Regions from separate parts of the Pseudochelatococcus lubricantis genome, predicted to be linked through region 1. Evidence: predicted binding sites of a transcription regulator. Region 1 holds the regulator's gene; each other region holds the start of a gene.

The links. Region 1 encodes PhoB, which activates phosphate uptake and scavenging genes when phosphate is short. Its sites were predicted from a motif close to TGTCATNNANCTGTCAT; they were not measured.
Positions count from the first base shown of each region.
Region 2: ACFFJ7_RS13140 (toxic anion resistance protein) is a predicted target of PhoB. The motif match lies at 5,975-5,991, and genes of this name have one in related genera.
Region 3: phnF (phosphonate metabolism transcriptional regulator PhnF) is a predicted target of PhoB. The motif match lies at 2,812-2,828, and genes of this name have one in related genera.
Region 4: ACFFJ7_RS02990 (DUF2794 domain-containing protein) is a predicted target of PhoB. The motif match lies at 5,040-5,056, and genes of this name have one in related genera.

Region 1 covers NZ_JBHLXC010000005.1:8,368-15,639, reverse strand. Annotated here, with positions in the region: gene ACFFJ7_RS10795 (alkylphosphonate utilization protein) at 1-148, opposite strand, end outside; gene ACFFJ7_RS10790 (Hsp33 family molecular chaperone) at 145-1,161, opposite strand; gene argF (ornithine carbamoyltransferase) at 1,158-2,150, opposite strand; gene ACFFJ7_RS10780 (aspartate aminotransferase family protein) at 2,147-3,358, opposite strand; gene ACFFJ7_RS10775 (GcrA family cell cycle regulator) at 3,954-4,550, shown strand; gene phoB (phosphate regulon transcriptional regulator PhoB) at 4,702-5,406, opposite strand; gene phoU (phosphate signaling complex protein PhoU) at 5,980-6,690, opposite strand; gene pstB (phosphate ABC transporter ATP-binding protein PstB) at 6,755-7,272, opposite strand, start outside.
Region 2 covers NZ_JBHLXC010000006.1:507,477-514,748, forward strand. Annotated here, with positions in the region: gene argF (ornithine carbamoyltransferase) at 1-548, shown strand, start outside; gene arcC (carbamate kinase) at 550-1,467, shown strand; gene ACFFJ7_RS13125 (hypothetical protein) at 1,554-2,666, opposite strand; gene ACFFJ7_RS13130 (5-bromo-4-chloroindolyl phosphate hydrolysis family protein) at 2,663-3,280, opposite strand; gene ACFFJ7_RS13135 (substrate-binding domain-containing protein) at 3,280-4,845, opposite strand; gene ACFFJ7_RS13140 (toxic anion resistance protein) at 4,856-5,917, opposite strand; gene ACFFJ7_RS13145 (3-hydroxyacyl-CoA dehydrogenase NAD-binding domain-containing protein) at 6,097-7,272, opposite strand, start outside.
Region 3 covers NZ_JBHLXC010000002.1:1,308,814-1,316,085, reverse strand. Annotated here, with positions in the region: gene ACFFJ7_RS08800 (MaoC family dehydratase) at 1-575, opposite strand, end outside; gene ACFFJ7_RS08795 (MgtC/SapB family protein) at 647-1,945, opposite strand; gene phnF (phosphonate metabolism transcriptional regulator PhnF) at 1,956-2,744, opposite strand; gene phnG (phosphonate C-P lyase system protein PhnG) at 2,954-3,424, shown strand; gene phnH (phosphonate C-P lyase system protein PhnH) at 3,424-4,044, shown strand; gene ACFFJ7_RS08775 (carbon-phosphorus lyase complex subunit) at 4,047-5,147, shown strand; gene ACFFJ7_RS08770 (alpha-D-ribose 1-methylphosphonate 5-phosphate C-P-lyase PhnJ) at 5,144-6,067, shown strand; gene phnK (phosphonate C-P lyase system protein PhnK) at 6,057-6,842, shown strand; gene phnL (phosphonate C-P lyase system protein PhnL) at 6,839-7,272, shown strand, end outside.
Region 4 covers NZ_JBHLXC010000002.1:13,323-20,594, forward strand. Annotated here, with positions in the region: gene ACFFJ7_RS02985 (NAD-glutamate dehydrogenase) at 1-4,507, opposite strand, end outside; gene ACFFJ7_RS02990 (DUF2794 domain-containing protein) at 5,237-5,626, shown strand; gene ACFFJ7_RS02995 (Bax inhibitor-1/YccA family protein) at 5,686-6,474, opposite strand; gene ACFFJ7_RS03000 (ABC transporter permease) at 6,599-7,272, opposite strand, start outside.

The DNA.
Region 1 (7,272 bases):
TGCCGGTAAGGTGGATGTTCTTCACCAGCGTGCCGCGCTTCAGCGTCTCCGAGGTTCCCTTGACCTTGAGATCCTTGATCAGAGTCACGGAATCGCCGTCCGAAAGCTGCGTGCCGTTGCTGTCCTTGACGATGACGTCGTCGCTCATGGTGTGCTTCCTTCCTGCGAACCGCTTTCGAGGCCGATCTCGGCCGGATCGATATCATAATGACGCGAGCAGAACTCGCAGGTGACGCCGATGCGCCCGTCGTCCCCTACCATGGCGCGCCTGTCGTCCTCGTCGAAGCGCGTCAGCGTCGCCAGAATGCGGCTCCGGTCGCAGCGGCACGCTTCCCGCACACCCTGCGCCTCGAACACCCGCACGCCGCGTTCGTGGAACAGTCGGTACAACAGCCGCTCGCTCGACACCGTGGAGTCGATCAGTTCGTGATCCTCCACCGTATCGACCAGCAGGTGCGCCTCCCGCCAGCGGTCGTCGACCTCGTCGCCCTCATCGCCGGCGGACTGCGCGGCGGCACCCTCGCCTCCCTGTGGCAGGAATTGCACCATCAGGCCGCCGGCGCGATACGCCGTATGGCGCGCCTCGCCCGCTCCCGAAATCTCCTCGCCGACCGCCAGCCGCACGCGCGTGGGGATCTGCTCGGACTGACGGAAGTAGGTGTGGGCCGCATCCTCGAAGCCGCCACCCTCGATCGCCACGATGCCTTGATAGCGCGACATCTCGGCGCCCTGGTCGATGGTCAGCGCCAGATGGCCGTGGCCCAGCAGCGCGCCGGTGCCGGTCTCGCCCGCTGCCTCCGCCGCCGCAACCTTGTCCGCATCGAAAGTCGCGCAGGCGCGCAGCCGGTCTGGCGTGTCGAAATCGACCACGACCATGCTGACCGGCCCGTCCGAGCGCGTCTGGAGCTGGAACCGCCCCTGGAACTTCAGCGCCGAGCCGAGCAGCACGGTCAACGCCGCCGCTTCGCCCAGCACGCGCGACACCACCGGCGGATAGCCATGCCGCGACAGGATGAGATCGATGGACGGGCCAAGCCGGACCGTCCGCCCACGCACGTCGAGCCCCTCCGCGGCGAAGGGCAGCACGCTGTCATCGGCCCCCTCGCGCGCACCGGCGGGCACGCCGCCCTGCGCGCCCGTCTGCTTGCTCGCCGCGCTCATCGCCGCCCGTCTCCGGAAGGCACCGCCTCCCCGTCCGCGAGGTCGACACCCAGACACCAGGCCAGCACGCCCTTCTGCGCATGCAGACGGTTCTCCGCCTCGTCGAACACCACCGACTGCGGCCCATCCATCACGGCATCCGTCACTTCCTCGCCGCGATGGGCGGGCAGGCAGTGCATGAAGACAGCGTCCTTGTTGGCGGCGGCCATCAGCTTCTCGTTGACCTGATAGGGCCGCAGCAGGTTATGGCGATAGCGCTCATCGTCGTCGCCCATCGATACCCAGCAATCCGTGATGACGGCATCCGCCCCCTTCACCGCCTCGAACGGATCGTCCGTGATGACCACCTTGCCCCCCTGGGCCCGCGCCCATTTGACGAGGTCCGCGCGCGGTGCGAGATCGGGCGGCGTCGCCACCGCGATCCGGAAATCGAGCTTCACAGCCGCGTGAATCCAGGACGTCAGCACATTGTTGGCGTCGCCCGTCCAGGCGACCGTGCGACCGCCGATCGGCCCGCGATGCTCCTCGAAGGTCATCAGGTCGGCCATGATCTGGCAGGGGTGCGACAGCTTGGTAAGGCCGTTGATCACCGGCACGGTCGCGTATTCCGCGAGTTCCAGCATGGCCGCGTGGTCGAGAATGCGGATCATGATCGCGTCGACGAAGCGCGACAGCACGCGCGCCGTATCCGGAATGGACTCGCCGCGCCCGAGCTGCATTTCCGCGCCCGTCAACATGATGGGCTCGCCGCCGAGTTCGCGGATGCCGACATCGAAGGAGACGCGCGTGCGGGTGGAGGGCTTGTCGAAGATCATCGCCAGCACCTTGCCGTCGAGCGGTCGGCTCGCCTGCCGGCTACCCCGGACGCGCCGCGCCTTGATCGCCGCGCCGAGGTCGAGCACTGCCCGCACCTCGTCACCCGAGAAATCGCTCAGATCGAGAAAGTGCCTCACCTTCCGGTTTTTCGTCGCTCCGTTACCCTTGGTCATCCTGCATGTCTTTCGTCTGCGTTTTCTGCGTCTGCGTGCGTCACGAACGTCTCCGCCACGGCGCCGAGGCCGGCCACTGCCTCGGCAATTTCGGCCTCGCTGATGATCAGCGGCGGCAGCAGGCGCACCACGTTGTCGCCGGCCGCGATCACCACCAGCCGGTGCGCCAGTGCCTTCCTGACGAAGTCCGTGTTCAGCACCTTCAGCTTGAGGCCGAGCATCAGCCCCTCGCCCCGTACGTCGGCGATCACATCCGGATAGCGGTCCTTCAGCTCCGCGAGGCGCTGGCGGAACAACCCGGCCTTTTCCTGCACGCTTTCCAGAAAGCCCGGCGCGAGGATCACGTCGAGTACCGCGTTACCCACCGCCGTGGCGAGGGGGTTGCCGCCGAAGGTCGTGCCGTGGGTGCCAAGCGTCATGCCCTTGGAAGCCTCGCGCGTCGCCAGGCTCGCCCCCAGCGGGAAACCGCCGCCGATGCCCTTGGCGATGGCCATGATGTCGGGCGCGATCCCGGACCATTCATGGGCGAACAGCTTGCCCGTGCGCCCGACGCCGCATTGCACCTCGTCGAAGATCAGCAGCAGGCCGTTGTCGTCGGCGATCTGGCGCAGGCGGCGCAAATCGGCCGGCGGAACCGGGCGGATGCCGCCCTCGCCCTGCACGGGCTCGATCAGGATGCCGCCGGTCTGCGGGCCGATCGCCGCCGCGAGCGCCTGCCAGTCGCCGAAGGGCACCTGGTCGAAGCCGTCGACCTTCGGCCCGAAACCTTCAAGATACTTCTGCTGGCCGCCGGCGGCGATAGTCGCCAGCGTGCGGCCGTGGAACGCGCCTTCGAAGGTGATGATGCGGTAGCGCTCCGGATGGCCGTCGGCCGAGTGATACTTGCGCGCCGTCTTGATGGCGCATTCGAGCGCCTCCGCCCCCGAGTTGGTGAAGAACACGGTATCGGCGAAGCTCGCGTCGACGAGCCGCCCGGCAAGGCGCTCCGCCTGCGGGTTCTGGAACAGGTTCGAGATGTGCCACAGCTTGCCGCCCTGCTCGGCGAGCGCCGCCAGCAGCGCGGGATGGCTGTAGCCAAGCGCGTTGACGCCGATGCCCGAGCCGAGGTCGAGATATCGCTGCCCGTCGCGCGCCACAAGCCAGACACCTTCACCTTTCTCGAAGATTACATCAGCCCGCGCATAGGTCGGCAGAAGTGGCGACGTCACAGCAGATACTCCAGGGGCAGGCAGGCGATCACGGCCTGCGCACGAAAGACAGCGGCAGCGCCGGCCGCGACCTGCGCCCGGCCATGTGCAGCATCCGCCGTCACACGAAATCCCGGGACCGGGTTCCATGCAAACAGGGCATGGCTCCGCCACGGGAAACGGAAAAAGCCGCCCCACGGGGCGGCAACCTGTTTAACTTATTGTCAGTGCGAAAGACATTCAAGCACAAACTGAAGCCGATTGGCGCTCGTGTTGCCGGCTGCCGGAGCCGGCCCGGAGGCAGCAGGACATGAAGCCGCAGCCGCCGGCGTGAAGAATTTTGTCACACGGCCTTGAAATTGCCGGCATTCACAGCATTTTTCATGGCATCAAGAGTTCGTTTACAATCTCTCCTGTGGGAAAATGCATGCTTGTGCAAGCACGACTCTTGCCGGAGAGTCACGGCATATAGTAGTTTCCCGCTTGAGAGCCACGAAATATCGTCCGGCTGTTCCTTCCAGCGTTTCCCATGAGGCGAACGTTGCGCCCGGCAACAGGTCACTTGCCGGCGACTTGAAGGATTCCGCGCGAGACGCGGCATGATGGAGCATGAGTAATGAGCGATCCCGGCAATACCTGGACTGACGAACGTGTCGAGCAGTTGCGCAAACTCTGGAGCGATGGCCTGAGCGCCAGCCAGATCGCAACGGAGATCGGCGGCGTCAGTCGCAATGCGGTGATCGGCAAGGTTCATCGTCTGGGTCTGTCGGGCCGTGCGAAGGCCCCTGCCGCCCAGACGCCCCGTCCGCCGCGAAAGGCGCCGGCCCCGGCTGCGCCTGTCGTTTCCGCCCCCCGCCAGGCCCCTTCGGTCGCCGCGCCCGCGCCGGTCCCGCAGCCGTTGGCATCGACCTTCGGCAACGCCGCCCTCGCGACGGCGGCGCTCGCCGCGGAGCCCGATGACATGCCGGCGGCAACCCTCGCGACGGACATCGTGCCCGTAGTGCGGGAGAACGTTGTCGTGCCGATGTCCGAGCGTGTCACGATCATGGATCTGCGCGAATACATGTGCCGCTGGCCGGTCGGCGATCCGACCTCCCCGAATTTCCGCTTCTGCGGCGCGCGTGCGGTGACGGGCATGCCCTACTGCACGCACCACGCCAGCATCGCCTACCAGCCGGTGCTCGACCGTCGCCGCGACCGCAAACGGGCCTGAGCGGCGGCGCGGCATTCCGCATGGATGCATTCGATATGACAAGGCCGCCGGTCTTCCCGGCGGCCTTTTTGCTGGAGAACTGTCAATGACACGCGGCGCCTGCGGCATATGCACGCAGGGATAAGCGGATCACCCGATTTGTGCATGTCAGCTATTCGCTGCGCGCAAAGGTTTCGTCAAACGCATATCCTGCGCCACGCACGGTGCGGATCGGATCCGGACTGCGGGCGCGGTTGATGGCCTTGCGCAGACGCCCGACATGCACATCCACGGTCCGCTCGTCGATATAGACATCGTGCCCCCAGACGCCGTCGAGCAACTGCTCGCGGGTGAAGACACGGCCCGGGCTCTGCATCAGGAATTCTAGCAGTTTGAACTCGGTCGGCCCCAGATGCAGCTCGCGGCCGCTGCGGCGCACGCGCCGCGTCTCGCGGTCAAGTTCGATATCGCCGGCCAGCAGCAGCGTCGCCACGTGCCCGGGCTTGGTCCTGCGCAGCAGCGCGCGCACGCGCGCCAGCAGTTCCGGCACCGAGAAGGGCTTGACGACGTAATCATCCGCGCCGGTGGCGAGGCCCCGCACCCGCTCGCCCTCGTCGCCGCGCGCCGTGAGCATGATGATCGGCAGGCGCTCGGTGTCGCCGCGCGCGCGCACGCGCCGGCACAGCTCGATGCCGGAGAGGCCGGGCAACATCCAGTCGAGCAGGACGAGATCGGGAACCTGCTCCCTCAGCCTGATTTCCGCCTCGTCACCGCGTCCCACGCTGTCGACGGAATAGCCCTCGGCTTCGAGGTTGTAGCGAAGAAGCAGCGCGAGCGGCTCCTCGTCCTCCACGATGAGAATGCGTGGTCCTACCATGAGGTCCTCGTGGTATCGCCCGCAGCAAGTGCGAGACATCGAAACTTCACGCGCTCGGGCTACACTGCCTTGGTGGGCAAAGCCGTGCGAACGGGCGCCGACGCGCAATGCACCCTGTCCGGTAACGCCGTTTCCCGAAGAGCGCGACTCGTCGAGAAGTGGTCGGGTTCGTGCGGCGCTTGAACAAGACCCGCATGAGACCCGTCGAAGAGACCGGTAGCGCCGGCATGGCGCCTCCCGGACTTGGCCGCTGGCATGGGATGACGCCGCGCACGACAGCAAGAACTTTCGGACCGCAGTCCGAAAGCGTTCCCGACGTGCCGGAACGATCAGCGCATCGCTTGAGACGTCCAGATTTTCCTGTACGCCCGATCCATTCCTTCATGCCGGAGGAAGCCCTTCATCAGCGCTGCCCTCCAACAAATCCGGCCTAGAGCGCACGCTCTGATGAAATCAGGGCGTGCGCTCTAAATTCTACATTTTATCGCAACTTGCATTCGATTCTATGGATTGACTTGAATGCAAACCGCTCTAGTGACCCCGCCGCGCAGGCACCCCGGCATTGCACGTCCATCACACCGCAGGCGTGGTGGCGAAGCTCGTGGTGTCGCCCTTCGGACGCTCGCCCGCCAGCGTTTCGCCGGTCGTCAGGAAGTAGATCGTCTCGGCGATGTTGGTGGTGTGATCGCCGATACGCTCGATGTTCTTGGCGAGGAACAGCAGGTGCGTGCAGAACGTGATGTTGCGCGTGTCTTCCATCATGTAGGTAAGCAGTTCGCGGAAGACGGAGTTGTAGAGCGCGTCGATGCGGTCGTCGCGGTTCCACACTTCGAGCGCCTTCTTCTCATCGCGCTGGGCGTAGGCGTCGAGGACGTCCTTGAGCTGCTCCTGCACCAGATCGCTCATGTGCTGCACGCCGCCGACGATCTTGGCGGGCTGCAGTTCGGAGCTGATTGCCAGCACGCGCTTCGCCGTGTTCTTCGCCAGATCGCCGATACGCTCCACATCGCCCGCCACGCGGATGGCGGAGATGATGTCGCGCAGGTCAACCGCGACCGGCTGACGACGGGCGATCGTCGCGACCGCGAGTTCCTCGATCTCGCGCTGCAGGCTGTCGAGACGCGAGTCCGCATCGATGACCTGCTGAGCAAGAGCGACGTCACGACGCACGAGCGCGCGGGTGGAGTCGTCAAGCTGCTTCTCGGCAATGCCCCCCATCTCGGCGATCCTGCTGCGCAGGAGTTCGAGATCGGCGTCGAATGAAGTTACAATATGTTCGGCCATCACCAGTATCCCTGTTTGGAGGCAGCACGGGCAGCGCGACGCGCCGCCCGTATCTGTCTGCGCATCAGCCGAAGCGGCCCGTGATATAGTCCTGCGTGCGCTTGTCCTGCGGCGCGGTGAAGATCTTCGTCGTTTCCGCGAATTCCACCAGTTCGCCGAGATACATGAACGCCGTGAACTGCGACACGCGCGCTGCCTGCTGCATGTTATGCGTCACGATGGCGATCGTGTAGTCTTCCTTCAGCTCGTCGATCAGCTCCTCGACCTTCGAGGTCGAGATCGGGTCGAGCGCCGAACAGGGTTCGTCGAACAGGATGACCTCAGGCTTCACGGCGACGGTACGCGCGATGCACAGACGCTGCTGCTGGCCGCCCGAGAGGCTTTGGCCGGAGGCGCCCAGCTTGTCCTTGACCTCGTCCCAGATAGCGGCGCGGCGCAGCGAGGACTCGACCCGCTCATCCATCTCCGCCTTGTTCAGGCTCTCGTAGAGGCGCACGCCGAAAGCGATGTTGTCGTAGATCGACATCGGGAACGGCGTCGGCTTCTGGAACACCATGCCGACCTTGGCGCGCAGGGCGTTGA
Region 2 (7,272 bases), on a different contig from region 1:
AACACCTGTCGCAGACGGCTTTCTGCTTCCTGGGCGATGCCGGCAACAACATGGGCAATTCGCTGCTCACCGGCGCGGCGCTGATCGGCATGGATGTCCGCCTCGCTGCGCCGAAAGCGTGCTGGCCGGATGAGGAACTCGTCAAGCAGTGCCGGATGATCGCCCGGACCACCGGCGCGACGATCACCATTACCGAGGATCCGGTGGAAGCCGCCAAAGGCAGCGACTTCGTCTACACCGACGTCTGGGTGTCGATGGGCGAGCCGGATTCCGTCTGGGCGGAGCGCATCAAGCTGCTGACGCCTTACCGGGTCACCGCCGAGGTCATGGCCGCGACGGGCAACCCCCATGCCAAGTTCATGCACTGCCTGCCGTCCTTCCACAACCGCGAGACGGAGATCGGCGAGAAGATATTCCAGCAATACGGCATCGAAAGCATGGAGGTGGCGGAGGAGGTGTTCGAGTCCAAGGCCTCCGTGGTCTTCGATCAGGCGGAGAACCGCATGCACACCATCAAGGCCGTGCTCGTTTCCACGCTGGGGTCGTGAGATGCGCGTCGTCGTCGCCCTTGGAGGGAACGCGCTGCTGAGACGCGGCGAGCCGATGACGGCGGAGGTGCAGCGCGCCAATGTCCGCAAGGCCGCGGCCGCGCTGGCGGACCTCGCGCGCGATCACACCGTCGTCGTGGCCCACGGCAACGGGCCGCAAGTCGGCCTGCTCGCGCTGCAGGCGGCTGCATACAAGGACGTAGCGCCCTACCCCCTTGACATCCTCGGCGCCGAGAGCGTGGGCATGATCGGCTATCTGGTCGAGCAGGAGCTGGCCAACGCGCTGCCCGCTGACACCAGGCTCGCCACGTTGCTGACCCAGATCGAGGTGGAGCGGGACGATCCCGCCTTTGCGCGGCCGCAGAAGCCGATCGGTCCCGTCTACGACGATGCGGAAGCCGCGCGGGCGCGTTCCGCGCATGGCTGGCCGATGGTGGAGGAAGCGAAGGGGCGCTGGCGGCGCGTGGTACCCTCCCCCTTGCCGAAGCGCATCACGCAGATCGGCGCGATCCGCCTGCTGGTCGACGCGGGCGTCATCGTCGTCTGCGCGGGCGGCGGCGGCATTCCCGTCATCCGCAACCAGGACGGCGAACTCGAAGGCATCGAGGCCGTCATCGACAAGGACCGCGCCGCCGGCCTGCTCGCCGGCCAGCTCGACGCCGACGCATTCCTGATGCTGACCGACGTCGAGGCCGTCTATGAGGGCTGGGGTACGCCCGGCCAGCGCGCGATCCGCGAGGCGACGCCCGCTATGCTTTCCGCACTTTCCTTCCAGGCCGGCTCGATGGGGCCGAAGGTCGAGGCCGCATGCGCCTTCGCCGCCACCCGCGGGCGCGTGGCGGGGATCGGCCGGCTGGAAGACGCGCGCGCGATACTTGAGGGCGAAGCCGGAACGCGCGTCCGGAAGATGGAGCCGTAGCGCGCCGCCCGGCGGATCGGCCGGACGAGGCGTTCGGCAAGGATTATGGCAAGGATTATGGCAAGGGTTATGGCGATGGTGCGGACTCAGGTTCCGGCATCGAGACGCTGGATGAGGTCGAGCATCACGGGCGCTCCCGGCAAAGGCAGGGTGGCGCTGACCTCGGGAATGAGAAGCTCGGCGAGCCCGGGCGGGGCCGAGGCGGTCTGCTCGCCGAGGGGGCCACGGAAACCGTGGTTCGTCCAGGCGATGGCCTGAAGCTCGGGCGTGAGCAGCGCGTCTATCAGCGCCGTCGCCTCACCGGTGAGGGCGAGCAGCGGATGCGAGGAATAGACGGTCGGGCGCGGGTAGATGAGGAGCGGCCTTGCCCCCTTGCCCGCCTGGATGCGCTCCCACCGCGTCCGGTCGGCCTGCGCCCATTCCACGAGCTGGTTCTCGTAGCCGACGATCATCGGTTCGCTGCCGGGACCGCCGGCGATGTACTGGTCGAAGAGCTTTCCCGAACTCGGCGACTTGAAGCCCATCTGCTCGAAGACGGTCCTGACGGTCGCGAAATGCTTGTCGAGATCGCCTGCGTCGGGCACCGAGCCCGTCAGCGCGCTGAGCATGAGGCCCGCGAACATGAAGCCCGAGTTCGACCGGTTCGGATCCGTCGAGGAAATGCGGATCGCGCCATAGAGGGACGGCACGCCGACATCCTGCCAGCGGGAGCGGGAGGCGATGGCCCCGATCAGCCGGCCCGTGTCGACCTCGTAATGCCCGTCCGCCGTGCGCGTGACGAGCCCCGCGCCGACGAGGCCCTCGACGACGCCGCTCCAGGAATAGATCACGATCGGCGTGTTGAGGATCGTCTGGTCCCTCACGATGGACAGGCCGCTCATCTTCGCCATTTCCGTCATCACCGACGACGACGGCCACAGGAAATCCGGCCGCTGGTCGATGAGGGAGCGCTGCCGCACCATCTCGACCGAGCCCGCGATGGTGCTGTGCAGAACGATGCCGTGCCGCCTGAGCAGATCGACGACCTGCGGGTTGGCGAGATACGGCTGCTTCTCGCCGCCGACGAAGCCCCTGAGTTCGGTGGCGTTGCCCGTGAGTCCGCGCAGGAGCGGGTTGTCCCGCAGCGCCACATAGGCGCCGGTTCCGACGATTCCGGCGCCGATCAGGGCGCCCCCGAGAGCGCGACGCGATAGTGTCATTCCTTGATGTCCTGCTTGAGTGAGGCATCTATCAGGCGAAGCTGCACGTCCAGCGTCGACAGCTCGCTTTCCACGAGCGTGCCCGCGTACTGGTCGAAGACCCTGTCAAGCCTGTCCACGACGCCCGACAGTTCGTTCAGCCGGTCGGGGTCCGGCCGCTCCTGCCCGTGGACCATGAGGTATCCCTCCGCGATGCGCACGGTCTGCGGCAGATAGTAGCTGACGAAGCGCCCCACGGACGGCGCCTTCCCCGGGCTTTTCTCGATCAGCGACAGGATCCGCGCACCCGTTTCGGCGAGATGGGAGAGCCGCGCCCTCATGTCGTTGCCGGGCATGTCCCGCGCCAGCACGCGCAGCCTGCGCACATGCGCGTCCCCCTCCTTGATCAGGTCGGCGGCGAATTCGAGCTGCCCCTTGCTCACGCCCTTGAAGGACAGGCCCTCGAACAGCCGCCTCGGCGAAAGCAGCAGCGAGACGCCGAGGAAGAGCAGCGCAGCTATGACCGACGACACGATCAGCGGCACGCCCGCGGCGAGCGTGAGAACGGGCACGCTCAGTGCGCCGACGATGCCTCCCACGACCCATCGCCAGTCGTTCGGGGAAGGTGCGGCCATCAATTATACCCCCGCATCGACCGGAAGGCGTCGATCAGGTCTCGCCGCCCGTCGAAGACGCGGCCGCCGGTCTCGTCGGCGAGTTCCTTGAGCTGCTGCTCGTTCGCATCGGCGAAGGTGATCCCGAACACCGGCGGCTTCGTGCTGGCGTCCCACGCCCGCCGGAAGGCCTGGGCACCGCCCTGGCTTTTCCCGTCGGACATGATCACGATGGCCGGCAGGTATTCCTCGTTCCTGTTGAGATCGTCGATGCGCTGCAACGCCCGGGTGGCGCAGGCGTAGATGTCCGTTCCGCCACCCGCGACCTGCGTGTTGACGGCGGTGAGCATGGCGCCCTGCTCGGCCTCCGCGCCCGTCGACTGGTATTCGGCGCGCGGCGAGCCGTCGAACGGAATGATGACGATGCGGTCCTGCGGCGACCACTGCACGAGATGCCGTTTCGTCTGCTCCGGCGTCAGCAGGAAGCTCATGGCCTCGCGCAGTTGCTGCTCCCCGTCGCCCTGCATCGAGCCCGAGTAGTCGAGGCACATGACCGTGATCGACGGCCGGCGCAACGCGCCCTGGTAAAGGTCGAGCGCCTGCCTGATGACGCCGGGCTCGGGCATCCGGATCGTCGAGATCAGCTTTTCCGGATTGAAGTTCCACTCCGGCTCCGCCCGCGGCGTGGCGGTGGAGGCTGAGCCGAACGGAAGCCTGCGCCCCGATTCCGCGATGCGTTTCTGAACTTCCGGCGAGGTCAGGTGCGCCTGGAGCTTCAGGAAGAACGCCTCCGTCTCCTGCCCCCCCTTCCGGTCGACGAAGCCGAGCGGCGAGTCCGCGACGGCGACGCCTTCCGTCGGGTAGATCGCGTAGAGCAGTTCCTTGCCCTCGGTCCGGAGCTGGTTGTTGACGTCGCGGATGGTGACCTCGTAATTCCACATGCCGTCGTAGCGGACACCCTGCCGCGCGGAGGCGAGATAGAGATCGGCGAGCCATCCCGACGAGCCGGCGGAGCGCCGGATGCCCCGCAGCAGTGTCCTCACCGTCTCCGTGACGGCAGGGTCGTCGAGGTCCTGCCGCCTGATCGTGTCGCCGTGGCTGACGGCGGCGGAGAGCATGGCGAGGTAGGCGCTAGCCCCGGAGTTGGACTGTGTGGCGGACGTCATCAGATAGCCGAGCTTGCCGTTCCTGATGGCGGCGACGATGTCGGCCATCGAGACATCCCGGCCGATCCAGCCGAGATCGCGCGCGAGGGATTCGCGCACGCCGAGGACGACCGGGTTCTGGGCGATGGAGGCCAGATGGCGGACCTTGCGCTCCTGATCGAATATGCTGATCCAGATGCTGGCCGCCGGCCATACCGCGTCATATTTCGGTTCCGCATCCGCGAGCGAAAGGCCGATGTCGAGCGACCCCAGATATGTGACGGAGCAGGCATGCCCCTGCTTCGTGCAGAACTCCTGAACGATGGGTTCGAGATCCCGGTTTTCCGAACCGGCGACGACGGCGAACGTTTCCGGCGGGGTGCTGTCCGAACATGCAGCCAGCGCCAGCAGGCACAGGAAAGCCGCGATAAATTTGCGCATGGCCGTTTCCTCAGGCTGACGTGAGAGCCTTCTTCAGGTCGTCCGTCATGTGCTCAAGCTGTTTTTCCGCCTCGGCGCGCTGCTGCCGCCCGTCCTGCTGTATCCTGATGACCGACTGGATGGTGTCGACGAGATCCTGATTGGCCTTCTGGAGCGCGTCGATGCTGACGATGCCCTTCTGGGACTGTTTCTCGATGGCGATGGCCTGATCCTTCATCATCTCGGCGGCCTGCTGGATCATGGTGTTGGTCGCGTCGGTGACGGCCTCCTGCAGTTCCAGGGCTTTGCGCTGGCGGTGGAGGCCGAGCAGGATGACCATCTTCTGCTTCCACGCCGGCACGGTCAGCGTCGTCGTCGCCTGCAGGTTTTCGATCAGCGTCTGGTCGCCGGACTGGATGATGCGGATCTGCGGCAGCTGCTGCAGCGCGATCTGGCGCGCCTGCTGCAGATAATAGACGCGCTTCTCCAGCCGGTCGAGGGCCTGCAGCGCGTCCCGGTATCGCTGCGCCGCGATGGCATCGCCCGAGTCCGTCGCCTCCTGCTGCAATCCCGGCAGGGTGGACGCCCTGTAGCTCTCGGCGAACGACTTGCCCGCCTCGATATGAGCTTCAAGGCCGCGCAGAGACGTCAGCGTGCGCTCGTAGAGGTCGTCGAACAGGGCAATGTCCTGCGTGAGCACGTCCTTGTGCTTGTCGAGCTGCAGGCCGATACGGTCGATCTGGCTGGCGACGTCCTGAAAGCGGATAGAGAATTTCTCGATCTCCCGCTCGGCGGAGCTGAAGAGGCGCGACAGGAAGCCCCTCTGGTTGATGGAGGAAGGATCGAGATCCTTCGACTTAAGCAGGATTTCACTAAGCAGCGTGCCCGCCTCCCCGATGTCCTTGGACTGGATCTGGGAGAGAATGTTGTCGACGTAGCGGGTGACGTCGCGCTGGGCGCCATCGCCGTAAGTGGCGACGGCCGCACGATCGCCGATGTCGATCGAGGCCGCGATGCGGGCCACCTCGGCCGGATCGGTCGCGAGAACGGGAAGCCCCTCCGTCCGGGTCTGGGAACTGCTGGATAGCGACATGACACAAATCCTGTCTGATGAGCGGGGAACCGGCCGCTCTCGTTGTGACCGGTTAATGTGACAGTTTTGTTGCAAGTCCCATTTTGCGGCATCACCGGCAGGCCGGCGGAAGAGCAGTTCCGACGGCCTGCCGGATGCGTCGAATCATCTCGCCTTTTCCGGTCGGCAAGAGGCATGCTTCACCGCTGCGTCCCCACGGCGCCGCGCAGATGCATCGGGCCGCCCCGCCAGCGCGGGAAACCGTAGCCGTGTATTTCCACGAGGTCGATGTCCTCGGGCCGCCGCGCTATGCCTTCCGCCAGGATCGCCGCACCTTCGGCCGCCATTTCCGCCACCAGATAGTCGGCGATCGCCGCGCGCGGCAGCGTCTCGCCGCCCGCGACGGCGGGGGCGATGAGTTCGGCGACCGTCACTGACGGCAGCGGCTTGCGCTCGCCGGGCGCGTAGTCGTACCAGCCGCCGCCCGTCTTCTGCCCCTTGCGGCCCGCGCGCACGAGGATGTCACCCAGCGTCTCCGGCGTGTCCCGCCCGGCGGCGCGCGCTCCTTCCCGCTGCAGGAAGGCGATGTCGAGCCCACCGAGATCCTGCGCCTCGAACGGCCCCATGGCGAAGCCGAAGTCGCGCATCGCCGCATCGATCGCCGCGATGGCGACGCCGCGGCGGACCAGCGCCTCGGCCCCCGCACGGTAGCGCTTCAGGATGCGGTTGCCGATGAAGCCCTCGCAGATGCCCGCCTGGACCGGAACCTTCCCGAGGCTGCGCGCCAGCGCGAAGCCGGTGGCGAGTGTCTCCGGCGCGGTCTCCGGCACCGGCACGATCTCCAGCAATTTCATGATATTGGCGGGACTGAAGAAATGCAGCCCGATGAAGCGGCCGGGGTTCGGCAAGCCCACAGCAATGGCGCGCGGGTCGAGGTAGGAGGTGTTCGTGGCCAGCACCGCATCCGGGCGGCAGGTGGTGGCGAGCTGCGCGAACACCGCGCGCTTCACGCCGATCTCTTCGAACACCGCCTCGATCACCAGGTCGACATCGGCCAACGCGGCATGGTCAGCCGTCCCGGAAATGCCCGCCATGCGGTCGGCGGCCTGGGCGTCGGTCAGCCGGCCACGCTTCACGGCGCCCTCGAAAATGGCACCGACGGTGGCGAGGCCACGTGCGACCGCCTCCTCGTCGCGCTCGATCAGCGTCACGGGCAGACCCGCGTCGCGCAGCGCGGCGGCGATCCCCGCCCCCATGGTGCCGCCGCCGATAACGCCGGCGCGCCGGACCGGCAGCGGCGCGACGCCGGCAAGATGCGCCGGACGCGGCGCCGCGCGTTCGGCGAAGAAGACATAACGCAAGGCGGCGGCCTGCGC
Region 3 (7,272 bases), on a different contig from region 1:
CACACGCGCGCAGGGATGTCGGGCGCGCCGCCGGGCTGCTGCGCCGCGTCGGCCGCCGGGCTCTCCTGCGTGCCCTGCGACGCCGGCGCGGGCTCCCCGTTCAGGTTTTCGGCGTTCCGGTTCTGCCACGCCTCGCGGCGGCCGAACATCACCCAGCAGTCCTGCCGGTAGACGGTTTCGTCCTTCTGGTTGAACACGTCGAAGACGAAGTTGACGAGCCCCATCTCCGGGCGGCTGCGCGAGGTGCGCGTCTCGGCGATGGTCTGGCGCAGTTGCAGCGTGTCGCCCGGCAGCACCGGCCGCACCCACAGCCCCTGATCGACGCCGGGCGAGCCCATGCTGGAGGAGCCGGCGAGCACATTGTCGTAGAACATGCGCATGGCGATGGAACAGGTATACCAGCCGGAGCCGATCAGTTGCCCGGCGAAAGTCTCGCGCGCCGCCTGAGGGTCCACATGCATGGGCTGGGCGTCGAACTCCTGCGCGAAGGCGACCATGTCGTCCTCGCCCACGGTTCGCTTGCCGTAGGTGGTGACGTCACCGGCGACGAAGTCCTCGAAAACATTGGCAGGCATCTTTCACCTCTTGCACGCTTCCGTATGCCGACGGCTGGCCCCGCCGTTCCCTAACGCTTGTTTGTTTCTTGCTACACCAGTGTGAAGGCGGCCACAAGAGCGCCCGCGACGAGCGACGCGACCGAGACGGCGGCAATCAGGAGGCCGTAGCGCCGCGATCCGAGCGCGACACTATAGACCATCTTGGCGATGATATTGGTCGTGATCGCCGCCAGAATCGCCAGCTCGCGCGTGCCCGCCGATAGCGTGGCGTCGGTGAGACGGGTGATCGACAGGATGACGGAATCGATATCGACGAGGCCCATGATCACGGAGACCACGATCGTTCCCCTGTCGCCGAAGGCCGCGGCCGCCACGCGCGCGGCGACGGTGGCGAAGGCGATGACTGCGGCGAGCTTGAGCACCGAGCCGATCTCGAACGGATTTTCCGGGCCGGGCGCTTCGCCGTCCACGGGCAGGGCGCCGTTCGCATCCGGCACGCTCCTGACCGCGCAGACGAGCGCCGCGCAGACGAGCACGACGGCGATGCCGGCGAGTGCCGGCAGCAGCGTCGACAACATGGCGGGCGCAAAGAGCATGACGAGCACGATGCCGCGCGCGACCGACACGGCGCTCGCGGCCAGCGCGCCGGCGGCGACGGTCTGGACCGGCGCCGTGCCGGACACTGAATCGCGCGCCGACGTCAACGCCACCGCCGTCGATGAGACGAGGCCGCCGGCGATGCCGGCGATCAGCGGCCCGCGCGAAGTGCCAAAAAGGCGCACCGCGGCATAGCCGACGAACGACACGCCGGCGAGCGCGATCGCGAACACCCAGATCTCGGCGGGATTGACTGTGTTGAAGGGATCGATCGTGTGGTTCGGCAACAGCGGCAGCACGATGAAGGCCATCGCGAGCAGAAAGATCGCCGAACGCAGTTCCGGCCATGTCAGCCGGGCCACGAAGGCGTGCAGGGTCTCGCGGCTCGCCAGCACGACGGTGAGGGCGATGGCCGCGCCCCCGGCCGTCGCGGGATCGCCCAGAACGGCGAAGCACCCGAGCAGGAACGTCGCCTGCCCCGCGACCACGCTGGTGACGCTGAAATCGTGCTCCTCCTGCAACTCGCGCCATTTGAACAGGCCGAGGACGGCGGAGAACGCCAGAAAGACCGCGCCGGCCAGGATGGCGGCGGAGAGCGACGGCGCCGGCGAGGCCGCCTGTGCCACCGCGCCGGTGAGGCCGCCAAGCAGGCCGGTGATGCCGAAGGTGCGGATGCCGGCCGTGCGCGCGCCCGGCGCCTCTTCACGTTCGCGCCAGTGCCGCTCCGTGCCCACGAGCAGGCCGATGGCGAGCGCGAGGCCGAGCTGGAACAGGAGCGATTCCGTGTTCATCGGTGCGGCTTCAGCGCTGATCGTCGCTGGAGACGACGAGTTCGACCCTGTCGGCCGCAAACGCCGTCTGGGCGAGCAGGATCGGCACACCGTCCACGCAGACATCGACGCCGGTGGCGGTGATGACCAGCCGGCCGGGCGCGAGGTTCAGGTGCGCCGCCTCCTCACCGGTCGCCGTGCGGGCGGAAATGCGCGTCTCCAGTCGCCGGTAGTCGGCAACGCCGCAAGCAGCGAGCGCCGGCGTCACCGCCAGATGGCTGCGGTAGGTGTCGACGAACGCCGCGAAGCGCGGCAGCGGCATGTACATCACGCCGCAGGAAACCGGCGTGGCGTCCGCGAAGCGCCGGGACCTCACCGCCAGCACCGGCGAGGCCGCCGCCACCGACAGGGCGCGCGCGACCAGCGGAGTCGCGGGTATTTCCTCCGCGCCGAGAAACTCGCCACCGGGCTCCAGATGCTCCCGCAGGATGTTTTCGGAGAAGCGGGTGCGCGGACCGATGGGATAGGAGAGAGGCCTGTTCTCGACAAAGGTGCCGCGCCCCTGATTCGCCCGCAGCAGTCCCCGCTCCGCCAGCGCCGCCAGCGCCCGGCGCACCGTGTGGCGGTTGACGCCGAAGCGCGCCGAAAGCTGCGCCTCCGTCGGCAGTTGCGTGCCGGGCGCAAGACGCTGCGTCGCGATATCCGCCTCGATCTCGTCAGCGATGCGCCGCCAGGCCGCCACGCCCTCGCCGCGCACGAGCGGCGAGGCAGGCGGCTCGAAAATGCCGCCGAAAGCCGGGGCTTCGTTTCCTGTCGTCATCTGCCGGTCGTCCATTTCCCATACGTTCCGATACTCGTTCCGCCGCTCAGACCGCGCCGGATGACGCTGTCACCAAACCTTCATTGGATTCCCGGATCGAGTTGTCTATAAATAGAGACAAATTCAACCGTCGGGCAACCCCCGCATCGAACCGCAGCGGCGTTATCGTTCCTGATCTCGCTGTCACCTGCAATATCAAATGACGAAAAATGGCTGACGCTGAAAACGATAATACCGACTCTGCCGGGCTCAGGGCCCGGCGACGGGTCATGGCGCTGTGCGCCGCGGCAACACGGAGCGATCTTCAGGCGGTACTCGGCACGCTCGCGCCGATATCTCCCGCCGCCGATCTTCGCGTCCCCGAAACCGGGCTCGTGATGGTGCAGGGGCGCATGGGCGGCGACGGCGCTCCCTTCAACGTGGGCGAGGCCACGGTGTCGCGTGCGGCCGTCCAGGTCGGCGAGCGCAGCGGCTTCGCCTACCATCTGGGGCGCGACCAGACGAAGGCGCGGCTGGCGGCCATCGTCGACGCCCTGTGGCAGGACGACAACCGCCGCGCCGCCGTGGAGACCGCCCTTGCCGAAGTCGAGGCGCGTCTTGAGGCGCAGGCCGCGGTGCGCGCCGCGCAGACAGCGGCGACGCGGGTCAATTTCTTCACCATGGTGCGGGGAGACGACTGATGACAGCCACTCTCCCATCCGGCGCCGGCTTCACGGATGCCGTGGGCCAGACGCAGGCTCTGTTCCGCGTTCTCATGGACGCCATGGCGCGCCCGGGCAGCATCGGGCGCATGCCGTTCGATCTGGCGCCGCCCGCGCCGCTGACGCCGGAACTCGCGGCGATCGCGCTGACCATGGCGGATCAGGAGGCTTCCCTGTGGCTCGATCCGGGCCTGTCGGCAGTCGATGCCGTGGCCCGGTATCTGCGTTTCCACACGGGCGCGCCGCTCACTGACGATCCCGCGCAGGGCGCCTTCGCGCTGATCGGCGACCCGCGCCACATGCCGCCGCTCGACGCTTTCGCGCAGGGGCTGGAGGACTATCCCGACCGCTCGACGACGCTGGTGATCGCGGTGGAGGAACTCGCCGCCGCGACACCGGACAATGCGCGCGCCTTCGTGCTCGAAGGTCCGGGCATCGCGAAGCGGGCGGCGTTCATCGCCTCACCGCTGCCGGACGATTTTCGCGCGCAGCTGCAGCGCAACCGCGCACGCTTCCCGCGTGGCGTCGATTGCCTGTTCGCGTGCGCGGGGCGGATCGCCGCCATTCCGCGTTCCTCGACCATCATCGGAGGGGTGTGACCATGTATGTCGCGGTCAAGGGCGGCGAGGCCGCCATCGACAACGCCCACACGCTGCTCGCCCACACGCGGCGCGGCGCTCCGGAGGTGCCCGAGATCACGCCGGCGCAGATCGCCGGGCAACTCACGCTCGCGGCCGAGCGCGTCATGGCGGAGGGCTCCCTCTACGATCCGGCACTCGCGGCGCTCGCCATCAAGCAGGCGCGCGGAGACCTCGTGGAGGCGATCTTCCTGGTGCGCGCCTTCCGCACCACGCTGCCGCGCTTCGGCCAGTCCGTGCCGCTCGACACGTCGGCCATGGCCATCGAGCGGCGCATCTCGGCGACCTACAAGGACCTGCCGGGCGGGCAGGTGCTGGGGCCGACGTTCGACTACACGCATCGCCTGATCGACTTCCTGCTGGAGGCCGGGGCCGAGGTGCCGGAACCCGCACGGGCCGACGCCGGCGACGCCGTCGTCGCGCCGCGGGTGACGGACCTGCTCGACGGCGAAAGCCTGATCGAGCGCGAGACGCGCGCGGACGACGCGCCCGCGCCGGACATCACCCGCGAGCCCATGGAGTTTCCGGCCTCGCGCGACCAGCGCCTGCAGGTGCTGGCGCGCGGCGACGAGGGTTTTCTGCTGGCGCTCGGCTATTCCACCCAGCGCGGCTACGGGCGCACGCATCCCTTCGTGGGTGAAATCCGCTTCGGCGAGGTGGCGGTGGAATTCGTGCCCGAGGAACTGGGCTTTCCCGTGCCGCTCGGCAACGTCCGTCTCACCGAATGCCAGATGGTCAACCAGTTCACGGGCTCGGCGGACAAACCGCCCCAGTTCACGCGCGGCTACGGCCTCGTGTTCGGACAGGGCGAGCGCAAGGCTATGGCGATGTCGCTGGTCGACCGGGCGCTCCGCGCGCACGAGTTCGGCGAGGAGAGCGGCGCTCCCGCGCAGGATGAAGAATTCGTTCTATCCCATTGTGACAACGTACAGGCGACAGGTTTCGTGGAGCATCTGAAACTGCCGCACTACGTGGATTTCCAGGCCGAACTCGAACTCGTCCGCCGCATGCGCGCGGAATACGCGGCGCGGGAAGAGCGGGTAGAAGAGGAGGCGCGGGAATGAGCGCTGCAGAGACCGGGCCGACCCACGGCTACAACTTCGCCTATCTCGACGAGCAGACGAAGCGCATGATCCGGCGCGCGATCCTGAAGGCGGTCGCCATTCCCGGCTACCAGGTGCCCTTCGCCTCGCGCGAGATGCCGATGCCGTACGGCTGGGGCACGGGCGGTGTGCAGGTGACGGCCGCGATCATCGGGCGCTGCGATACGCTCAAGGTTATCGATCAGGGCTCCGACGACACCACGAACGCCGTATCGATCCGCAAGTTCTTCGCGAAGACCGCGGGCGTCGCGACGACGACGCACACCGCGGAGGCCACCATCATCCAGACGCGCCACCGCATTCCGGAGCACACGCTGAAGGCGGGGCAGATCCTCGTCTATCAGGTGCCGATTCCCGAGCCCCTGCGGTTTCTGGAGCCGCGCGAGACCGAGACGCGCCGGCTGCACGCCCTCAAGGACTATGGCCTGATGCAGGTCAAGCTCTACGAGGACATCGCGCGCCACGGCCACATCGCCACGACCTACGCCTATCCGGTGGAGGTGGCGGGGCGCTATGTGATGGATCCTTCGCCCATCCCGAAGTTCGACAATCCTAAAATGAATATGAGCGAAGCGCTGCAACTCTTTGGCGCAGGCCGTGAAAAGCGCATCTATGCCGTGCCGCCGCACACCAATGTCCGCAGCCTCGATTTCGAGGACCACCCGTTCCGGGTGCAGCAGTTCGCGACGCCCTGCGCCCTGTGCGGGGCCGAGGGCGTCTACCTCGACGAAGTCGTGCTCGACGATCGGGGCGGGCGTATGTTCGTGTGTTCCGATACGGATTTCTGCGAGGAGCGGCGCGCGCAGGGTTTCGCGGGCACGATGTCGCCGGACTGGAAGGGCGAGGGCGCGAATGGCGGGAGGCAGGCGAATGAGCGTTGACGACGACCGGCCGCTGCTCTCGACACGCGGCCTGACCAAATATTACGGCAACCGCATCGGCTGCGCCGACGTCAGCTTCGATCTCTACGAAGGCGAGGTGCTGGCCATCGTCGGCGAATCGGGGTCCGGCAAGTCCACGCTGCTGTCGCTGCTCGCCAACGAACTCGCGCCGACTTCCGGCACCGTGCTCTACCGCATGCGCGACGGAGAGACGCGCGATCTCGCTACCCTGTCGGAGTCCGAGCGCCGGCTGCTGCTGCGTACGGACTGGGGCTTCGTGCGGCAGGATGCGCGCGAGGGCCTGCGGATGGGCGTGTCCGCCGGCGGCAACGTCGGCGAGCGGTTGATGGCGGTCGGCAGCCGCCATTACGGCCGCATCCGCGCCACGGCGGGCGATTGGCTGCAGCGGGTCGAGATCGACACCGCGCGCATCGATGACACGCCGCGGAGCTTTTCCGGCGGCATGCGCCAGCGCTTGCAGATCGCACGCAATCTGGTGACGGGACCACGCCTCGTCTTCATGGACGAGCCGACCTCCGGCCTCGACGTCTCCGTGCAGGCGCGGTTGCTTGATCTGGTGCGTTCCCTGGTGCGCGAAATGGGGCTCGCCGTGATTATCGTCACGCATGACCTCGCCGTCGCACGATTGTTGTCTCACCGAATTATGGTCATGCGCGCGGGTCACGTGATCGAAGCCGGCCTGGCGGATCAGGTGCTGGACGACCCCCGCGAAGCCTATACCCAACTTCTCGTTTCATCGGTGCTGGCGGCATGAGTACGCAACCTGTTCTGATTCTCGACAACGTCACCAAGAGCTTCACGCTCCATCTGCAGGGCGGCACGCGCATCGGCGTGGTCGCGGGCGTGAGCTTCAGCGTCGAGCCGGGCGAGTGCGTGGTGCTGGGCGGCCCCTCGGGCGCGGGCAAGTCCTCCATCCTGAAGATGATCTACGGCACCTACCGCTGCGATAGCGGCGCCATCCTCGTCGACGACCGCGGCACCTACGTCGACGTGGCGTCGGCCTCGCCGAGGCGGGTGCTGGCGCTGCGCCGCTCGGCGATGGGGTATGTCAGCCAGTTCCTGCGCGTCATTCCGCGCGTCCCCACGCTCGAAATCGTCGCGGAGGCGGCGCGCGAGGGCGGCGTGGAAGCCGAGGAGGCGCAGGCGCGGGCGCGGCATCTGCTGGCCATGCTCAACGTGCGCGA
Region 4 (7,272 bases), on a different contig from region 1:
CCTCAACGGGATGGCCGGCCCGCGCCGCCGTGCGCACGATGTCCGGCGCCTCCACCAGCGCTTCGAGGCGCCCAAGCTGTTCGGCCATGGCCTCCGGCACGTTGCGCGCCAGCAGTTCCGCCACCCGCGGGTCGGGCGCCTCGGCCCCGGCCGTCGTGTCGAGAACGTGCCCGATAGCCTCAACGCCCGCCCGGTAGCGCGTCACCACAGCCTCGATGCCGCCCGCCGAGAAATCGACGTTGCGGCTGAACCACACCAGCCGGTCCACAAGCATGTCCTGAACGTCGGCATAGAGCGCCAGCTGCGTCGCCCCGCTCACCGCCCCCTCGCCCGCGCCGATGCGCGCGTCGAGCGCATCGATGCCGCGCACGATCCCGTCGAGCCCCAGCGACGCCCACGTCGCGATGTAGGCTGCCGCCAACGTCGGCGCGTCCGCTCCCGTCTGGTCCGCCACCTTGGTGACGATGGTCGGGCCCGCGTGGTTGATGATCGCGTTCGACAACCGCGTCGCGATGATCTCGCGCCGCAGGCGGTGGTGCTCGATGGCGTCGGGGAAGCGTTCACCCAGCTCCGGCGGGAAATACTGTTCCAGCTCGTGCGCCACGTAGGGGTCGTCCGGCACGCCGGATTCCAGAATCGCGTCGTAGAGCGCGAGCTTCGCATAGGCCAGCAGCACCGCGATTTCCGGCCGCGTCAGCCCCTCGCCGCGCTTCTCACGCGCCGCCAGTTCCGCGTCGTCGGGCAGGTACTCGATGGCCCGGTCAAGGCGGCCCGCCGCCTCCAGCACCTGGATGAAGCGGCGCGCGTAGCCGATTTCCCCGGCCCCGCGCCGTTCCATCAGCGAGATGGCGCGCGGCTGCTCGTAGTTGGTGACGAGCACAAGCTGCGCCACCTCCGGCGTCATCTGCGCCAGCAGCGCGTTGCGCTCCTCTCCGCTCAGCCGTCCGTCGCTCTCGGGAATACTGAGCGCGATCTTGAGGTTCACCTCTACGTCCGAGGTGTTCACGCCCGCCGAGTTGTCGATGGCGTCCGTGTTGATGCGCACGCCCCTGCGCGCCGCCTCGATGCGCCCCTGCTGGGTGACGCCGAGGTTGGCGCCCTCGCCGATGACGCGCGCCCGCACATCGCGGCCAGCGATGCGGATGGAGTCGTTGGCGCGGTCGCCCACCTTGTCGTCGCTCTCGCCCGAGGCGCGGATGTAGGTGCCGATGCCGCCGAACCACAGCAGGTCGACGGAGGCCCTGAGGATGGCCGAGATCAGCTCCTGCGGCGTCGCCTCCGCCTTGTCGATGCCGAGCCGCGCGCGGACCTGCTCCGACAACGGAATAGTCTTGGCCGATCGCGAAAACACGCCGCCGCCCGTGGAGATCAACCCGCGGTCGTAGTCCTGCCAGCTCGAACGCGGCAGCTCGAACAGCCGCTTGCGCTCCGCCCAGGCCGTCGCGGGATCGGGATCGGGATCCAGGAAGATATCGCGGTGGTCGAAAGCGGCGACAAGCTTCAGCGCCTGCGACAGCAGCATGCCGTTGCCGAATACGTCGCCCGACATGTCGCCCACGCCCGCAACGGTGACGGGGGTGGTCTGGATGTCGATGTCGATCTCGCGGAAATGCCGCTTCACCGCTTCCCACGCGCCGCGCGCGGTGATCCCCATGCCCTTGTGATCGTAGCCGTTGCTGCCGCCCGAGGCGAAGGCATCGCCGAGCCAGTGGCCGTGCTCCAGCGAGATTTCGTTGGCGAGGTCCGAGAAGGTCGCGGTGCCCTTGTCCGCCGCAACGACAAGATACGGATCGTCGCCGTCGTGGCGCACGGTGCGCGGCGGCGGCACGATCTCGGTGCCCGCCCGGTTGTCGGTGAGGTCGAGGAGGCTGGCGATGAACACGCGGTAGGCGCCGCGGCCTTCCTCCAGCCACGCCGCGCGGTCGCTCGCCGGCGGCAGGCGCTTCGGCACGAAGCCGCCCTTGGCGCCCACCGGCACGATGACCGCGTTCTTCACCTGCTGTGCCTTCACCAGGCCGAGCACCTCGGTGCGGAAGTCCTGCGGCCTGTCGGACCAGCGCAGGCCGCCGCGCGCCACCTTGCCGAAGCGCAGGTGCACGCCCTCCACGCGCGGCGAATAGACGAAGATCTCGTAGAGCGGCACGGGCTTGGGCAGCCCCTCCACCTTCGCGCATTCGAACTTGAAGGCGATGGTGTCGCGGGGGCCGCCCTGTGCGCCGCGCTGGAAGATGTTGGTGCGCACGGTGGCCGCGATCAGGTTGGCGAAGCGACGCAGGATGCGGTCCTCATCGAGGCTGGAAACGCCCTGCAGGCGCGTCTCGATATCGGCCCGCACCTCCGCCTCGCGCGCCGCGCGATCGACATCCTCCCCGCCGTCGAGATCCGGATTGAAGCGCGCGCCGATCAGCGCGACGAGACGGGCCGTGATTTCCGGATGGTGCGCCAGCGTCTGCGCCAGGTATTCCTGCCCGAACGGCGCGCCGATCTGGCGCAGATACCGGCCGTAGGCGCGCAGGATAGCCGCATCGCGCCAGCCGAGGGAGGCCTCCAGCACCAACACGTTGAAGCCGTCCGACTCCGCCTGCCCCTCGAACAGCGCGATCAGCGCCGCCTCAAGCTCGGCCTTCGCCCGCTCGATGTTGATGGCCCCGCCCGCCGCGCGTTCCAGCGTCATGTCGTGCAGCCACACCCGCGCCTCCGGCTCCGCGCCGCGCGGCACCACGCGGTAGGTTCGCTCGTTGACGACCCTGAAGCCGAGCTTTTCGAGCAACGGCACGCGCTCGGACAGCGGCGTCGGCGCGCCACGCGAGAACACCTTGAGGCCGACGCGCATCTCCGGGTCGCCCTCGCGCCTGTAGAACTTCACCGCGCGCGGATGCTCGGGCGCCAGCGCCTCGATGCCGGCAATGTCATCGATCACCGCCTCGCCCGAGAATGCCTCGCGGTAGGCGCCGCCGAACGCCTCGCCGTAGGTCACAGCGAGCTGCCGGCCCCGCGCGCCGCCGACATGGCGGGAAAGCGCCTCGCGGAGCGAGTCGCCCCAGGTGCGGATCAGGCTGGCGATCCCCGCTTCAAGCGTCGTACGGTCGATGACCGGTGTGTCGCCGTCGTCGCGCCCGATGATGTAGTGGATGCGCGCCAATGGCCCCGCCGGATAGGACGGATAAGTCGCCGACAGCCGGCCCTGATAGAGCCTCGTCAGAAACGCGCCGATCTGGGCGCGCGTATCCGTGTTGTAACGGTCCTTGGGCACGTAGACGAGCACCGACACGAAGCGGCCGAACTCGTCCAGCCGCGACAGCACGCGCACACGCGGGCGCTCGGTGAGGCGCAGGATATCGTGCGCGAAGTCATAAAGCGTGCCGACATCGATCTGGAACAGCTCGTCGCGTGGATAATCGTCGAGCACGTGCAGAAGCGCGCGGCCGGAATAGCTCGCCGGGTCGAATTCCGCCCGGCGCACCACTTCCGCCACCTTCTGGCGCAGGTAAGGGATGGCCGTCGTCGACTGCGTATAGGCGTTGCCGGTGAACAGGCCGACGATGCGCAGCTCGCCCACCACCTCGCCGACGTCGTCGAACAGCTTGACGCCGATGTAGTCGAGGTGCACCCGCCGGTGCACGCGCGACTTGACGTTGGCCTTGGCGATGATCAGCGCCACCGGTTTCTGCAGGAACTCCCGGATTTCCTGCGTCATGACGACGAGTTCGCGCCCGCGCCGCAGCACACGCATGTCCGGATCGCGCAGAATGCCAAGCCCCGTGCCCGCCACCGGATCGGCGACGGTGTCGGCCCGGAAGCGGTATTCGCGGATGCCGAGGAAGGTGAAGTTGTCATCGACCAGCCATTGCAGGAAGGCAACGGCCTCGCTCAGCGTCTCGCCAGGCAACGGCGGCGGCGTTTCGCGCAACGTGGTCAGCGTGGCGACGAGCCGCGCGCGCATTGCCGGCCAGTCCCCGACAGCGCTCGACACGTCGGCATACACGCGCGTCAGTTCGTCGGCCAGGCGCTCCCGCGCCTCCTCGTCCTCGATGCGCGGCAGGTGGATGTGGATCAGGCTCTCGCGGCTCACGCCCGCCGGCGGCACTTCCGCCCCGGCCTCGCCCCGCACGGAAAGCACACCGCCGGTCTCGTCGCGCGCCACCTCGATGATGGGATGGGCGACCAGCAGCGGCTCGAAGCCGAGGTCGACCACCGCCGCCAGCGTCGAGTCGAGCAGGAACGGCCTGTTATCGTTGACGATCTCCACAACCGTGATCTGGCGCGCGCCGGTGGTCGTCTCCGTTTCGTGATCGGTGAGGCGAATGCTCGGCTGCCCGCGCAGACGCCGCTGCGTCAGATGCCCGAACGCCTCTTCCACGAGCGCGGCAAGGAATGTTTCCGGATAGACGGTGAGGTCCTCCGCCGCCACCTGCCCCAGAAGGGCTTCCACAAACCAGCCGGGCGCCGAAGCGCCCTCCTCAGACAACCCGCCTTCGACCCGTGCGATCAAGTCCGATACCGTCACGATTTCCTCCCGTTACCTGCCGCCGCCAAGGAGCAGATGACATATCCTGCGCCGGCACGACGTTCATGCCGCGTTCGCGCACGGGCATTCTGACACACCGGACGGGGAATGAAAGCAGCCTGCCCTTTCCTTGTGCATAAAAAAGTAGCAATGCGAGGAACATGTCACGGAGCCGCGCGGCGGCCTGCGGATACAAATACGCCCGCGCCGGAGGAGCCGGTCGCGGGCGTGGAGACAAAGTCGATCGCGATAGAAGACTGAAGATGGATGAAACTTGGAAAAGTATTGCATCCAGATGATCCGGCCCTCTTCCTTACCGAGGGGGCTGGGGGGCTATGAAAGTCGGTAAAGCGAACCGCCAGACCATCTGGATGACGGTAAAGACTATCGCCGGAGATTGGGGCAGCATCGCGGCGAACCCTCGCCCGCCGCGCGGCAATATCGGGGCATTTCATCGCCCTGCCACCACCGCATGCGAGCCTTGCGCGCGGGGCAGCTTTCGCACTTGCATCCCACGGCTGGCACCGCCATCATGACAACGGTGCGACAGCAAGGCATCCTGGGCATGGCTGTTTCCGCAGAGAGCTGTTTCTGACGCAGGAGGCGCGGTTGAGCGAGGCGGGAGGGGAAGAGCCCGAGCAGAGCGGGGCGTTGCACGGCGAGGCATATGCCGCCGGCCGTCCCGGCGAATCCGGCGGCAGCGCCGCCATCGTCTCCCTCAACGCCCGGATTACCCCGAAAGCGCTCGCGCCGGTTCCGGCCTCACCTGCCCCTGCCTCACCTGCCCCTGCCTCGCCTGCCCCTGCCTCACCTGCCGAAGCAGCCGTCGTCACCTTCGATCAGGGTGAATTGCGGCAGATTTTCGGCCTTTACGGCCGCAAGGTCGCGGGCGGGGAATGGCGCGACTATGCGCTCGATTTCCTGCGCGACCGGGCGATCTTCTCCGTCTACCGCCGCTCGTCGGAGGTGCCGCTCTACCGCATCGAGAAAACGCCACGCCTCGCCCGCAAGCAGGGGCAATACGCGGCGGTGGCGGCCTCCGGCCTCATCCTCAAGCGCGGCGCCGAGCTGGCGCGCGTGCTCGCCGTGCTCGACCGGCCGCTGAAAATCGTGCGCTGAACATGAAAAAGCCCCGGCACGAATGCCGGGGCCGCGTTGTCATGAAATGGCGCTGCCGGTCAGTTGCTGCGCTGCTGGCCGAAGAGCTGCAGCAGCATCATGAACATGTTGATGAAGTTCAGATACAGGCTGAGCGCGCCGAGCACCGACTTCTTTGCCGCCACGTCGCCGGCATCGAGTTCGTAGTACATTTCCTTGATGCGCTGCGTGTCATAGGCGGTCAGACCCGCGAAGATCAGCACGCCGATGGCCGAGACCGCGAACTGCAGCCCGCTCGACTGCAGGAACAGGTTCACCAGCGAGGCGATGATCAGGCCGAACAGGCCCATGATCAGGAACGAGCCCATGCCCGACAGGCTGCGCTTCGTCGTGTAGCCGTAGAGGCTCAGCGCCCCGAACGCGGCCGCCGTGATGAAGAACACCTGCACGATGGAGGACTGCGTGTAGACGAGGAAGATCGACGAGATCGACACGCCCATCAGCGCGGCGAAGCCGAGGAACAGCAGCCGCGCTGTCGCCGGCTGGAAGCGCGCGATGCGCGCGCTGATGAAGAACACCATCGCCAGCGGCGCGAGAATCACCACCCACTTCAGCGGCGAAACGAACAGCGCGTGGCCGAAGGACGTCAGCATGATGCCGCCGTTCACCTGCGCCACCGCCGACGCGGGATCGTTGGTGACGGCCGCCAGGAACACGCCAAGCGCGGCAACGCCGGTGACGGCAAGCCCCAGCACCATGTTGTTGTAGACGCCGAGCATGAAGGCGCGCAAACCCTGATCGATTTCCGCGCGACCGGCCCGGGCCACGCCGCGCTCGTAAGCCGGCGTATTCTGGTTCCAATTTGACATGAGACCCTCTCCCGAAACCCTGAAAGTCGCACCCGCCACCTTGACGGACGTTGCCGGTAATATGGTCTGCATCGCAGCCCGATACAAGATATTTGACGTTACAGTGCGTTAATCCCGCCGGATGTCAGCGCTCCCGCAAATAGGGGGCCGGCTTCTGCGCGAGGATGCGCCACGTGCCCGCAAGCGCCAGCGCCACGGCGACGATGACGGCCACCGCCGCGGTGGCGAGCGCCGGCGCGGGCTGGTATGTCAGCGGCAGGCGCATCACCTGCGTCATGATCAGCACCGCCGCGGCGCTGCCCGCCAGAAAGCCCACCGCAGCCGAGGCGCCCGCAACCAGGCCGTATTCCAGCAGGTAGGCCCGCAGCAGGTGCCCGCGCGTGGCGCCGAGCGTCTTCAGGATCACGGCGTCGTAGAGCCGCGCCCGGTGCGAGGCCGCGAGCGCCCCGCCGAGCACCAGCGCGCTCGCCGCGAGCGCCACCGTGCTCGCGGCCGCGATGGCGACGGCAAGTTGCCCCACCATGTCGTTGACGGCCTCCAGCACATCGCGCACCCGCACGCTGGTGACGGCCGGAAAGCGCGCCGCGACCCCACGCACGAGCGAAAGGCTGCGGGCGGGATCGGCCCCCGCCGGTTCCGTCAGCGTGGCGAGCAGCGTATAGGGCGCGCCGGCGAAGGTGTTGGGCGAGAATACCATGACGAAGTTGATGCCGAGCGAGCGCCATTCCACCGTGCGCAGGTTGGCGACGGTCACCGCGACCTCGCGGCCCAGCACGTTGACGACGACCGCGTCGCCCA